One region of the Paenibacillus sp. 276b genome, then DNA from elsewhere that is predicted to be linked to it. Evidence: riboswitches for the same ligand, from Rfam matches in the RefSeq annotation. Region 1 holds a riboswitch; the other holds the start of a gene.
The links. A riboswitch is a leader RNA that binds a small molecule or an ion and turns the genes downstream of it on or off. The one in region 1 is predicted to bind cobalamin.
Positions count from the first base shown of each region.

Region 2: another riboswitch for cobalamin. It lies ahead of metE (5-methyltetrahydropteroyltriglutamate--homocysteine S-methyltransferase); the one in region 1 lies ahead of BLV50_RS13645 (ABC transporter substrate-binding protein).

Region 1 covers NZ_FNRR01000002.1:623,940-628,734, reverse strand. Annotated here, with positions in the region: gene BLV50_RS13650 (FecCD family ABC transporter permease) at 1-817, opposite strand, end outside; gene BLV50_RS13645 (ABC transporter substrate-binding protein) at 814-1,818, opposite strand; cobalamin riboswitch at 2,018-2,155, opposite strand; gene BLV50_RS13640 (histidine phosphatase family protein) at 2,322-2,969, opposite strand; gene cbiB (adenosylcobinamide-phosphate synthase CbiB) at 2,960-3,940, opposite strand; gene BLV50_RS13630 (adenosylcobinamide amidohydrolase) at 3,985-4,795, opposite strand, start outside; gene cobD (threonine-phosphate decarboxylase CobD) at 4,784-4,795, opposite strand, start outside.
Region 2 covers NZ_FNRR01000003.1:218,372-223,166, forward strand. Annotated here, with positions in the region: gene BLV50_RS17020 (anaerobic ribonucleoside triphosphate reductase) at 1-816, shown strand, start outside; gene nrdG (anaerobic ribonucleoside-triphosphate reductase activating protein) at 813-1,322, shown strand; cobalamin riboswitch at 1,579-1,777, shown strand; gene metE (5-methyltetrahydropteroyltriglutamate--homocysteine S-methyltransferase) at 1,996-4,344, shown strand; gene BLV50_RS17035 (methyl-accepting chemotaxis protein) at 4,709-4,795, shown strand, end outside.

The DNA.
Region 1 (4,795 bases):
ATCCGACGAAGCCAATCACGCCGGATACGGAGACAGCGCCTGCCGTAAGCAGCGTACCCACAGCTAACACCGACAGTTTCAATCCATCCACCTTAACCCCGATATGAGCAGCCTGTCGTTCCCCCAAGGCAAGCACATTCAACGAACGCGCACGGCTCCAGAGGAAAATCAGCCCCAGCACAAAATACGGGAAAAGGATGGCCGTATACGACCACCCACGCAGTGCCAGACTTCCCATCGTCCAGTATATAATTTCATTGATTGTCTGCTTCGACATGGTCGACAGGAAGGAGACTACGGCTCCCAGGAAACTTTGCATGACCACGCCAGCCAGAATGAGGCTGTGTGTCGGTATTTTGCGTCCCTCACGAGCGAGGGCCAGCACAAACCACAATGTAACTACTCCCGTCAGAAACGCGACCAGTGGCAGAGTCCAGATCCCAATCAGTGCATACTGCAATCCGAAAAAAATCAGAAAAGCCGCACCTACCGATGCACCGGACGATACGCCCAGGGTAAACGGATCAGCCAGAGGGTTACGAAGAACCCCCTGGAATCCAGTTCCGGCAATCGCCAGCGATGCACCTACAAGCACGGCAAGCAGTACACGTGGGAATCTGACCTTCCATATAATCTGTTCTGCTGCTGTATTCCAGTCAGGAACAATCCAGTCGCCCAGCCAGGGGATGCGATGAAGCAAGATGCCCGCAATGTCCCGGACAGGCAGGGCAACCGAACCGATGCCCGTGCAGATGAGCACGGTTAACACAAGCAGCACAATTCCGGCCGTTCCGTACACTGCCAGCTTTTTACTCATTTGAACAGATCAGGGTAGATCGCTTTGGCTACTTCTTTCAGACCTTGGGTTACCCGTGGTCCCGGACGGCTCAACAGGTTGGCATCCAGACCGATGACTGCATCGTTTTTCACAGCCGTGATTTGATCCCATCCGCTGCGTGCTTTGATGATTTGATCCAATGTTTTGGAATTTTCATCAATGACATCGTTCGCATATAGAATGACGTCCGGGTTAGAAGCAATAATGTTCTCTTCATTAATCTGATTCCAGCCAGTCAAGTCGGAAGCTACGTTGTTTCCTCCGGCAAGTGTGATCAATTCATCCATGAATTCGCCTTTACCCACAGTCCAGCCTGGAGAGAATTCAACGTATACTTTTTTCTTTTCTTCTGGTTTAACTGCCTTCACAGCTTCAGTTACATCAGCCACATCTTTTTTCATCTGGGTGATGATCTCCTGTGCTTTTTCCTGATGATCCGTGATTTTACCAAAAGTTTCAATGTTATTCATCACATCATCCACTGATTTAGGATCTGTTTTGAAAATGGTAATGCCCAGATCGCGCAGTTTCTTCACCGACTCTTTGCTCATCGAGATACCTGTAAATACGATGTCAGCTTCAGCTGCAATGATCGACTCTTCATTAGGCTTTGTTATGCCGCCCATTTTTGGTTTCTTTGTTGCTGCTTCCGGATAATCGTCATAGTCGGATACCCCTACGATCTGCTCGTCCAATCCGAGTGCGAACAGGGATTCCGTTTCAGCCGGAGATACGGATACGATTTTGGCTGGTGCTTTGTCAAAGGTAAATGATTCACCCGTAGCATCTGTAACCGTGAGTGGATATTGTGTTTTGAGATCTGTTTTCGCCTGTTCCTGGGATTGCTCCTGTGCAGGTTGCGAGGTTCCTGTACCCTCGTTCGTTGTTGTTGTACCACATCCGGCCAACGTCAGTGCCAGCATCGCTGCGCTCAGCAGTGACGCTACGCCTTTCCATGTCTTGAAATTCATTGTGTTCATTCTCCCCTTCTCTATCCATTCTAGTGAGTAGTGCTCCTGTCCCAATTCCGCTTGAATTTGTGTTCCGAAAAAATAAAATCCCTAATCCTTGGGTCAGGATCAGGGATGACGTCTCGCATGTGGCGATCTGCGCATGATCAGCTTGGCGCTGTATATGCACAGAGAACTGCCCGAAACGCTGTCCTTTCCTCGAAGGAACACCGGTTTATACGTCCAGGGCAGGTAACCTGACTTACAGGAATTCATCCTGATTTACAGTGGCGGGACCGTGCCGGATTTACACCGGCTTCCCTATTTCACCCGTTTGCCGTTCATCGCCTTATATAAAAGCATGAAACATTACTGCATGCACTCGGGACCCATGGTCGCTAATATTGTTTAACCATTCAAGTGAGCATCCTGCATCGTTGGCAGGGCTTGTTGAGCCTCCATCCGATGATGCACTTGCTAAGTCACACTTCTGTTGTGATTATAGGTTATATTGTACATCCTTACAACCCGATTTACGGAAAAGTCAATCTGGTTCCAACCCAGCTATCCCCATCGCCAGCCAGCCGGATCTTTATCGCTTGTCCTGGTACTACCTGCGTATCCCAGAAATCTTGATTCGGAATGAGAAGTGACACAATATAACGAATAACACCGCCATGCGTAATCACGGCTACTTTTGGCACGTTTATGCTGCGAGAGTGCAGTATTGGTGAAAAGGACATCAGACACTCTTCCATAAATGAATCAATCCGCGCTGCAAATGCTGTCCAAGGCTCGCCACTCGGTGGCGTTACCTCATGCGGCGCATCGATCCAGTCTCGGTACTGCGAATTGTCCTTGAGCTGATCGTAGGTCAACCCCTCCCACTGACCAAAGTCGATCTCCCTTAGTCGGGCATCAAGCTTGGCCTGTCCCATTTGGGACGATGCAATGTGTGAAAGTGTCTGCTGACAACGCAGCATATCACTGCAATACAAGGCGTCGCATGTGATATCGCTACACTGCTCACGCAGCGAAGATAGCTCCTGCTTTGCCTCAGGCAACAGTCCGATGTCAGTATGCCCAAGATACCTTTTTTCCAAGTTCCACGCCGTTGTACCATGACGTATCAACATAATATCGCGGCTTTGCATGCCACCATGTCCAGCTTCTATCTCCATAACAGTGCACCTCCAGCAGACCATATCCCGAAGGTGACCAACCAACATAATAAAACAAAAGAACCTGCCGACCAGAACATAAGCCGTGTTGTTCGTACAATATCTTCTGCTTCCATCCGTCTAGTAGGCTCGCCCATATATGCGCGAAATGAAGCCACGCCGTGATATACGTTATGCCCGCCAAGTCTTATGCCCAGCGCTCCGGCCACCGCCGACTCGGGGAAACCGCTATTCGGGCTTGGGTGCAGTCGTGCATCCCGGGACACCATGCGTGCTGCCCCTCTGGCATCCAACTTCATGAACCAGGCTCCCATAATTAACAGTAAGGCGGTAAGCCGCGCGGGAATCCAGTTGGCCCAATCATCTAGACGGGCAGACGCCCAACCGAGATGCAGATATTTTTCATTTTTATAACCTACCATCGAATCCAGTGTATTCACCGCTCGATAGGCCATGGCAAGTGGTGCACCACCAATCAGGGCATAGAACAGTGGAGAGACGATGGCATCCACGATATTCTCCGCCACAGTCTCTACCGTCCCACGCACAACCTCCGGTTCATCCAGATGAGCCGTATCACGTCCTACAATCATACCCAGTGAACGTCTCGCCGCAGGCCAATCTTGTTGACTCAGATGGCGGTAAACTTCCATACCTGCATCCTTCAAACCTTTCGAGGCAATGGTGGTTGCGATTAACACCACTTCTGCCACAACCGCAACAGCGGGATGAATAAGACCCAGCACATAGATCAATCCCCAAGTCAGTGCAAAAGAACCGCCTGCAATCAAAAGGGGAAATAATACGCCCGCTCTTTTGAGAGCCTGGTTCGAGTCCGCCCGCGATCTTATCGCCCGCTCCAGTGCAGAGATGGCCTTTCCCATACCAATCACCGGATGAGGAATCCAGCGTGGATCTCCGATGCAGCGATCCAATATGTATGCTCCTACAATAATCCAGGCTCCAGCCATTCCCGTCCAGATCGGCCAAGAAGCCCATTGAATCAGTAGAGATGTCATTGCTTGTTATTCCTCTCTTTCCACTCCTGCGCGGCTTTCAGGCTTTCCATTATCGTGTCATACACCAGCCTGCCGATCGCTGCACCCATGACCGTAGCCGTCCCGGCGTAACTGATGAGCGGTTTATTTACTTCAGCCTGGCTTACCGCGAGTACGATGGCATCCGTTGTTGTTCCGGTTGCGGTTAGACCATTCTCTGAATCGGCCACACCGAAATCAGCTAACGCAGCGGCCTTCGCCTCTACCGCAGTCTGAATGGCATTCACCATCGCTCCAGCAGTCATACGCCCATTCATCCACAACATGATATTGATCGTACCGGGAGTATAGGTTGAAGCCGAAACCTTCCCAATTTTCTGGGACACCGTCCCATTGCTCATCTCATTCCCCGCAGCATCGAACACAGTTCTTGCAGAACCTGCCCTCGCTGCATTGGATACCCCTGCTGTAGTGCAGCAAAGTAATCCGAACTCATCACTTTCGTATTCCTGGATCGCTGTGTGCTCCAATCGAACGGCAGTCAGAAGACCGGCACATTGATCCTGCTGCTCCTGCCATTCACTCAACAGATCAGCAATATCACGTGGTGGATCGTCACAGCGATAATGTTTGTCCACATAGATGTTGAATATACGATCCAGTTCAATCATGCCGCCCTCATACACGGCACTGGAGAGTGCTGTTACAACAGAGGGGCTGGACGCTTTAATATGCCGTTCATGTGCAGAGACGAATAATCCTGGCCATACAGAAGATCTGTATTCATTTTGGTCCTTTTGTACATGGGAATAATAATTATAGAATGGC
Region 2 (4,795 bases), on a different contig from region 1:
TCCGTCATGCACAATGCTACGGATGGACTGCTGCACCGGTATCGAATTCAGATGAACCAGCCTGCCAAAGCATCGGACTTCATGATGCGGGAAGGAGTATGGGAAGGCGGTGAACAATTGGCTCCGAATGAACCGGTCGCCGATCTGTTGAAACATGGTACGTTATCCCTTGGTTTTATCGGACTTGCTGAATGTATGACCGCTCTATATGGCCGTCACCATGGACAAGACCTCCATGTACATCGAGAAGCCTTGAATATCATTCGTACGATGAGAGAATTCTGTGACCGGATGAGTGAGCAGCATAACCTGAATATCACCTTGTTCGCTACGCCCGCCGAGGGACTGTCCGGCAAATTCACCAAGATTGATCGTGAGCGATACGGCAGCATCGCGGGGGTCAATGACCGGGAATACTACACCAATTCATTTCACATTCCGGTCTATCATTCCCTTCCTGCCTATCGCAAGATTGAATTGGAAGCTCCCTTCCACTCACTATGTAATGCCGGAGCGATCTCTTATGTCGAACTCGACGGGAACGTAAGGGCCAATACCGCCGCTTTCCAACGAATCGTGCAATACGCGCTGGCCCAGGACATCGGGTATTTCTCCATTAATCATCCGATTGACCGCTGTCCGTCCTGTGGCTATGAGGGCGTTATTGGAGATGTATGTCCCGGATGTGAGGCTCATGAAACCCACGTGCATTTCCAGCGGCTGCGCCGGGTGACGGGATATCTGACCGGTGACTATAAAGTGCGCTTCAATGGGGCGAAGCAGGCCGAAGTGAGAGACCGGGTGAAGCATCGTTGAATCTGTATGGTTACATTCCGGAATCGGTGAATGAGGGGCCTGGCCTGCGTGCCGTGTTGTTCATCAGCGGATGCCGCCATGCCTGTCCGGGCTGCTTTAGCCCCGGCTCATGGAGCTTCCGTGCAGGCGAACCATTTACGGAGGAGCGGCAGCAGCAGATTTTGCATGAGGTAACCTCTCATCCCTTGCTGGAAGGGGTAACGTTATGCGGAGGTGATCCTTTTTTCTCTGCGGCAGAATGCTCCTCCTGGGTTCGGCAGCTTCGGGCTGCACGACCTGATCTGACTGTATGGGCATACACGGGGTTTGTGTATGAGGAATTGATTACAGACCCGTCACGGGCGGAGTTATCCCGGCTATGCGACGTCATTATCGACGGGCCTTATATCGCAGCTGAACGTGATGTGTCTCTTCCTTTTCGTGGCAGTCGTAATCAGCGCATCGTTAATGTGGGTGCAACAATGGCTGGCCAGACAATCGTTACCATGCAGTTAGATGCATGGTAACGATTTTTTTATTTGAGGGGGATCAAGCACAGCGTGGGCGATGATATGGTTCATTTTAAGGAGTCAAATCTGCCAATATATCTAGGATTCATAGAGCACTGTTTTATTTCCGATCGGATTAATGATATATGTTGCAAGCCCTTAGGTTATCGTCTATGATTGGTAGCATAAGAGCAAGTATAAGACGATTGCATCATGATACAATCTATCATCTATGCTTGGTCGCCAATTTCATAGCCAGAGATGTGTACGCACATTTCTGCACACGGAAACAGGTGCCTACCGCGCTACATGCGTGGTCAGGCTTAAAAGGGAAGCACGGTGTAAATCCGTCGCGGTCCCGCCACTGTATACGGGGAGTCTGTGCATATAATCCACTGGTGTAACCACCGGGAAGGAATGCATATGACCATGATCCGCAAGCCAGGAGACCTGCCTGTTTCGACAGCATCGCATGACCTACGGAAGATAGGAAGGTGTTAGAGCAACCGCTACAACTACTTATAGCAGGTGTTCTTTCCCATTCTATCTTTGTGCACAGTCGTCATTCATGATGCCTGTTTCTCGGGGTATGGAATCGGAAGGAATGCCTTTTTTTGATGCTTTCAAAAGAAACACACCACAATAGCTTCAACTTGATGAGTTACCTATTATAAATGAGGAGGAATTTTACATGTCGCAATCACAGCAACAACAGCCACAAGTACTGACAGGCAACCTTGGTTACCCCCGTATCGGTGCGGGACGCGAATGGAAAAAAGCACTGGAGTCCTTCTGGGCTGGCCGAATCGATGAATCTACGCTTCATCAGGAGCTGACCACACTTCGGTTGCAAGATCTGAAGAAACAGCAAGCACAGCAGCTCGATCTGATTCCTGTGGGCGACTTCTCCTACTATGATCATATTCTTGACGTATCCGCGATGTTTGGCGTCGTTCCTGAGCGCTTTAACCATACAGGCGGACCGGTATCCGTATCTACCTACTACGCCATGGCCCGGGGTAATGATCAGGCAACAGCCTGTGAGATGACCAAGTGGCTGAACACCAACTATCACTACATCGTACCTGAGATTCATAATGATACTGCATTTGCATTGCTTGAAAATAAACCCCTTGCCGCCTATCGCGAAGCGAAGCAGGAGCTTGGGCTGGAAGGTAAACCGGTCGTCGTCGGTCCGTACTCGTATGTACGTTTCGCCAAAGGCTATGACGCGGAACGCTTCGCAGAGATCGTCACACGCCTCGTTCCCGTATACGCCCAGCTTCTGTCTGAACTTCAAGCAGAAGGCGTACAGTGGGTACAGATCGACGAGCCTGCTCTGACGCTGGCTGTCTCTTCCGAAGATGAAGCCTTGCTGCAACAGGTGTATGCTGCCTTGGCACAAGCTGCACCGGAATTGAAGCTGCTGCTTCAAACATACTTCGAATCGGTGGAAGCTTATCCGGTCGTGACAGCACTGCCTGTTGCCGGAATCGGCCTGGACCTGGTCCACGGCTATGAAGGCAACCTCGCCAGCCTGCGGGAGCATGGCTTCCCGCAGGATAAATGGTTGGGCGCCGGTGTCATCGACGGGCGCAACATCTGGCGTGCCGATCTCGCAGAGACGGCGAAGCTGCTGGAGCAGGTGGCTGAATTCGCAGCCGAAGGCAAGCTAATCATTCAGCCTTCCTGCAGCCTGTTGCATGTACCGGTTACTGCCGCTCAGGAGAGCGCGCTTGATCCGGTACTGCGCAATGCCCTGGCCTTTGCTGACGAGAAGCTGGAGGAAATAGCGACGCTCGGCACGTTGTTGTCCGGCGGTGCAAAGCAGGCGGACCAAGCAGCGGCTTTGGCTGAAGCCAGCCGCCGCGCCCAGGCAAGCACCGAAGCGGTGCACCTGCTGAGCGAGTCCGAATCACGGACACGCCTGAGTGGTGCGCCTGCAGGGGTCCATGCTGATGAGCAGCTGCTTCGCAACGCGTCATTCCAGGAGCGACGCGAATTGCAGCAGCAAAAATGGTCGCTCCCGCTGCTGCCAACAACAACCATTGGCAGCTTCCCGCAAACGGCAGACGTGCGCAAAGCACGTGCACTCTTCCGTAAAGGGGAATGGAATGCGGAGCAATATGATGCCTATGTGCGTGAACAGATCCAAGAATGGATTACCATCCAGGAGGAAATCGGTCTGGATGTGCTGGTACACGGTGAGTTCGAACGTACCGATATGGTTGAGTTTTTCGGTGAGAAGCTGACCGGATTCGCCTTCACCAAAAATGGCTGGGTACAGTCCTACGGCTCACGCTGCGTGAAGCCACCTGTAATCTACGGAGATGTACTGTTCAATGAACCGATGACGGTGAAAGAAACGGCCTATGCCCAGACACTGACCAGCAAACCGGTGAAAGGCATGCTCACAGGTCCGGTAACGATCCTGAACTGGTCCTTTGTCCGCTCGGATATTCCACGCAGTGAAGTATCCTACCAAATTGCTCGCGCCATTCGCGACGAGGTTGAAGCGCTCGAGCAAGCAGGCATTGAGATGATTCAGGTCGATGAGCCAGCTCTGCGTGAAGGACTTCCGCTCAAACGGAGCAAGTGGGATGAGTACCTGCAATGGGCCGTGGAATCCTTCCGTTTAGCTACTGCTACCGTAAAACCAACAACGCAGGTGCATACCCATATGTGCTACTGCGAGTTCGATGATATTATTGAAGCCATCAGCGACCTGGATGCAGATGTGATCTCGATCGAAACATCCCGTAGCCATGGGGAACTGGTAGGCAGCTTCGAGCAGAATACGTATGACAAAGGCATCGGACTCGGTGTATACGATATCCACAGTCCGCGTGTTCCAGGCAAGGACGAGATGTTGAATATGATTGAGCGTGCACTTCAAGTGCTGCCAGCAGATCTGTTCTGGGTAAACCCTGACTGCGGACTGAAAACACGTGGTAAAGCGGAAGTTGTAGATGCATTGAGCATCATGGTGGACGCTGCTCGTACAGCAAGAGAACGAGTAACCGCTGATTCCTCAATCTAAACAAAGCTTGTGAATGCAAATAAAAGCCTCCGAATTCCTTCGGAGGCTTTTTTCATTTACTATCATTCTATTTGTTTATCTGGCAATGTCTTTTTTATCCGACTTAACGAATCTCGAAATGGCTGACACGTACTCCTGCGCCAGTTCAACGTGTCCTGCCAGTTACCGTCCGGTACACCCGGAACAACCATGCAGAAGCTAAAGGTATTTGAAACTACAGCTAACTCTTCTAAAGGATCATATATTATCATTTCTCTCTATTTTATTCCTTATTGCATGACGATATATGATATAGGCAGTTATTAAATAACAATTTAAAACAATCGTTTATCAGATCAGAAAATTGAGGAGATGGACCTTTCCAATGGATATGATTCAATCACTAATCGCATGTATGCCCTTTTTTCGGGATACGATTCGCCAAGATGTAACCCTTTCCATTATTGACCGG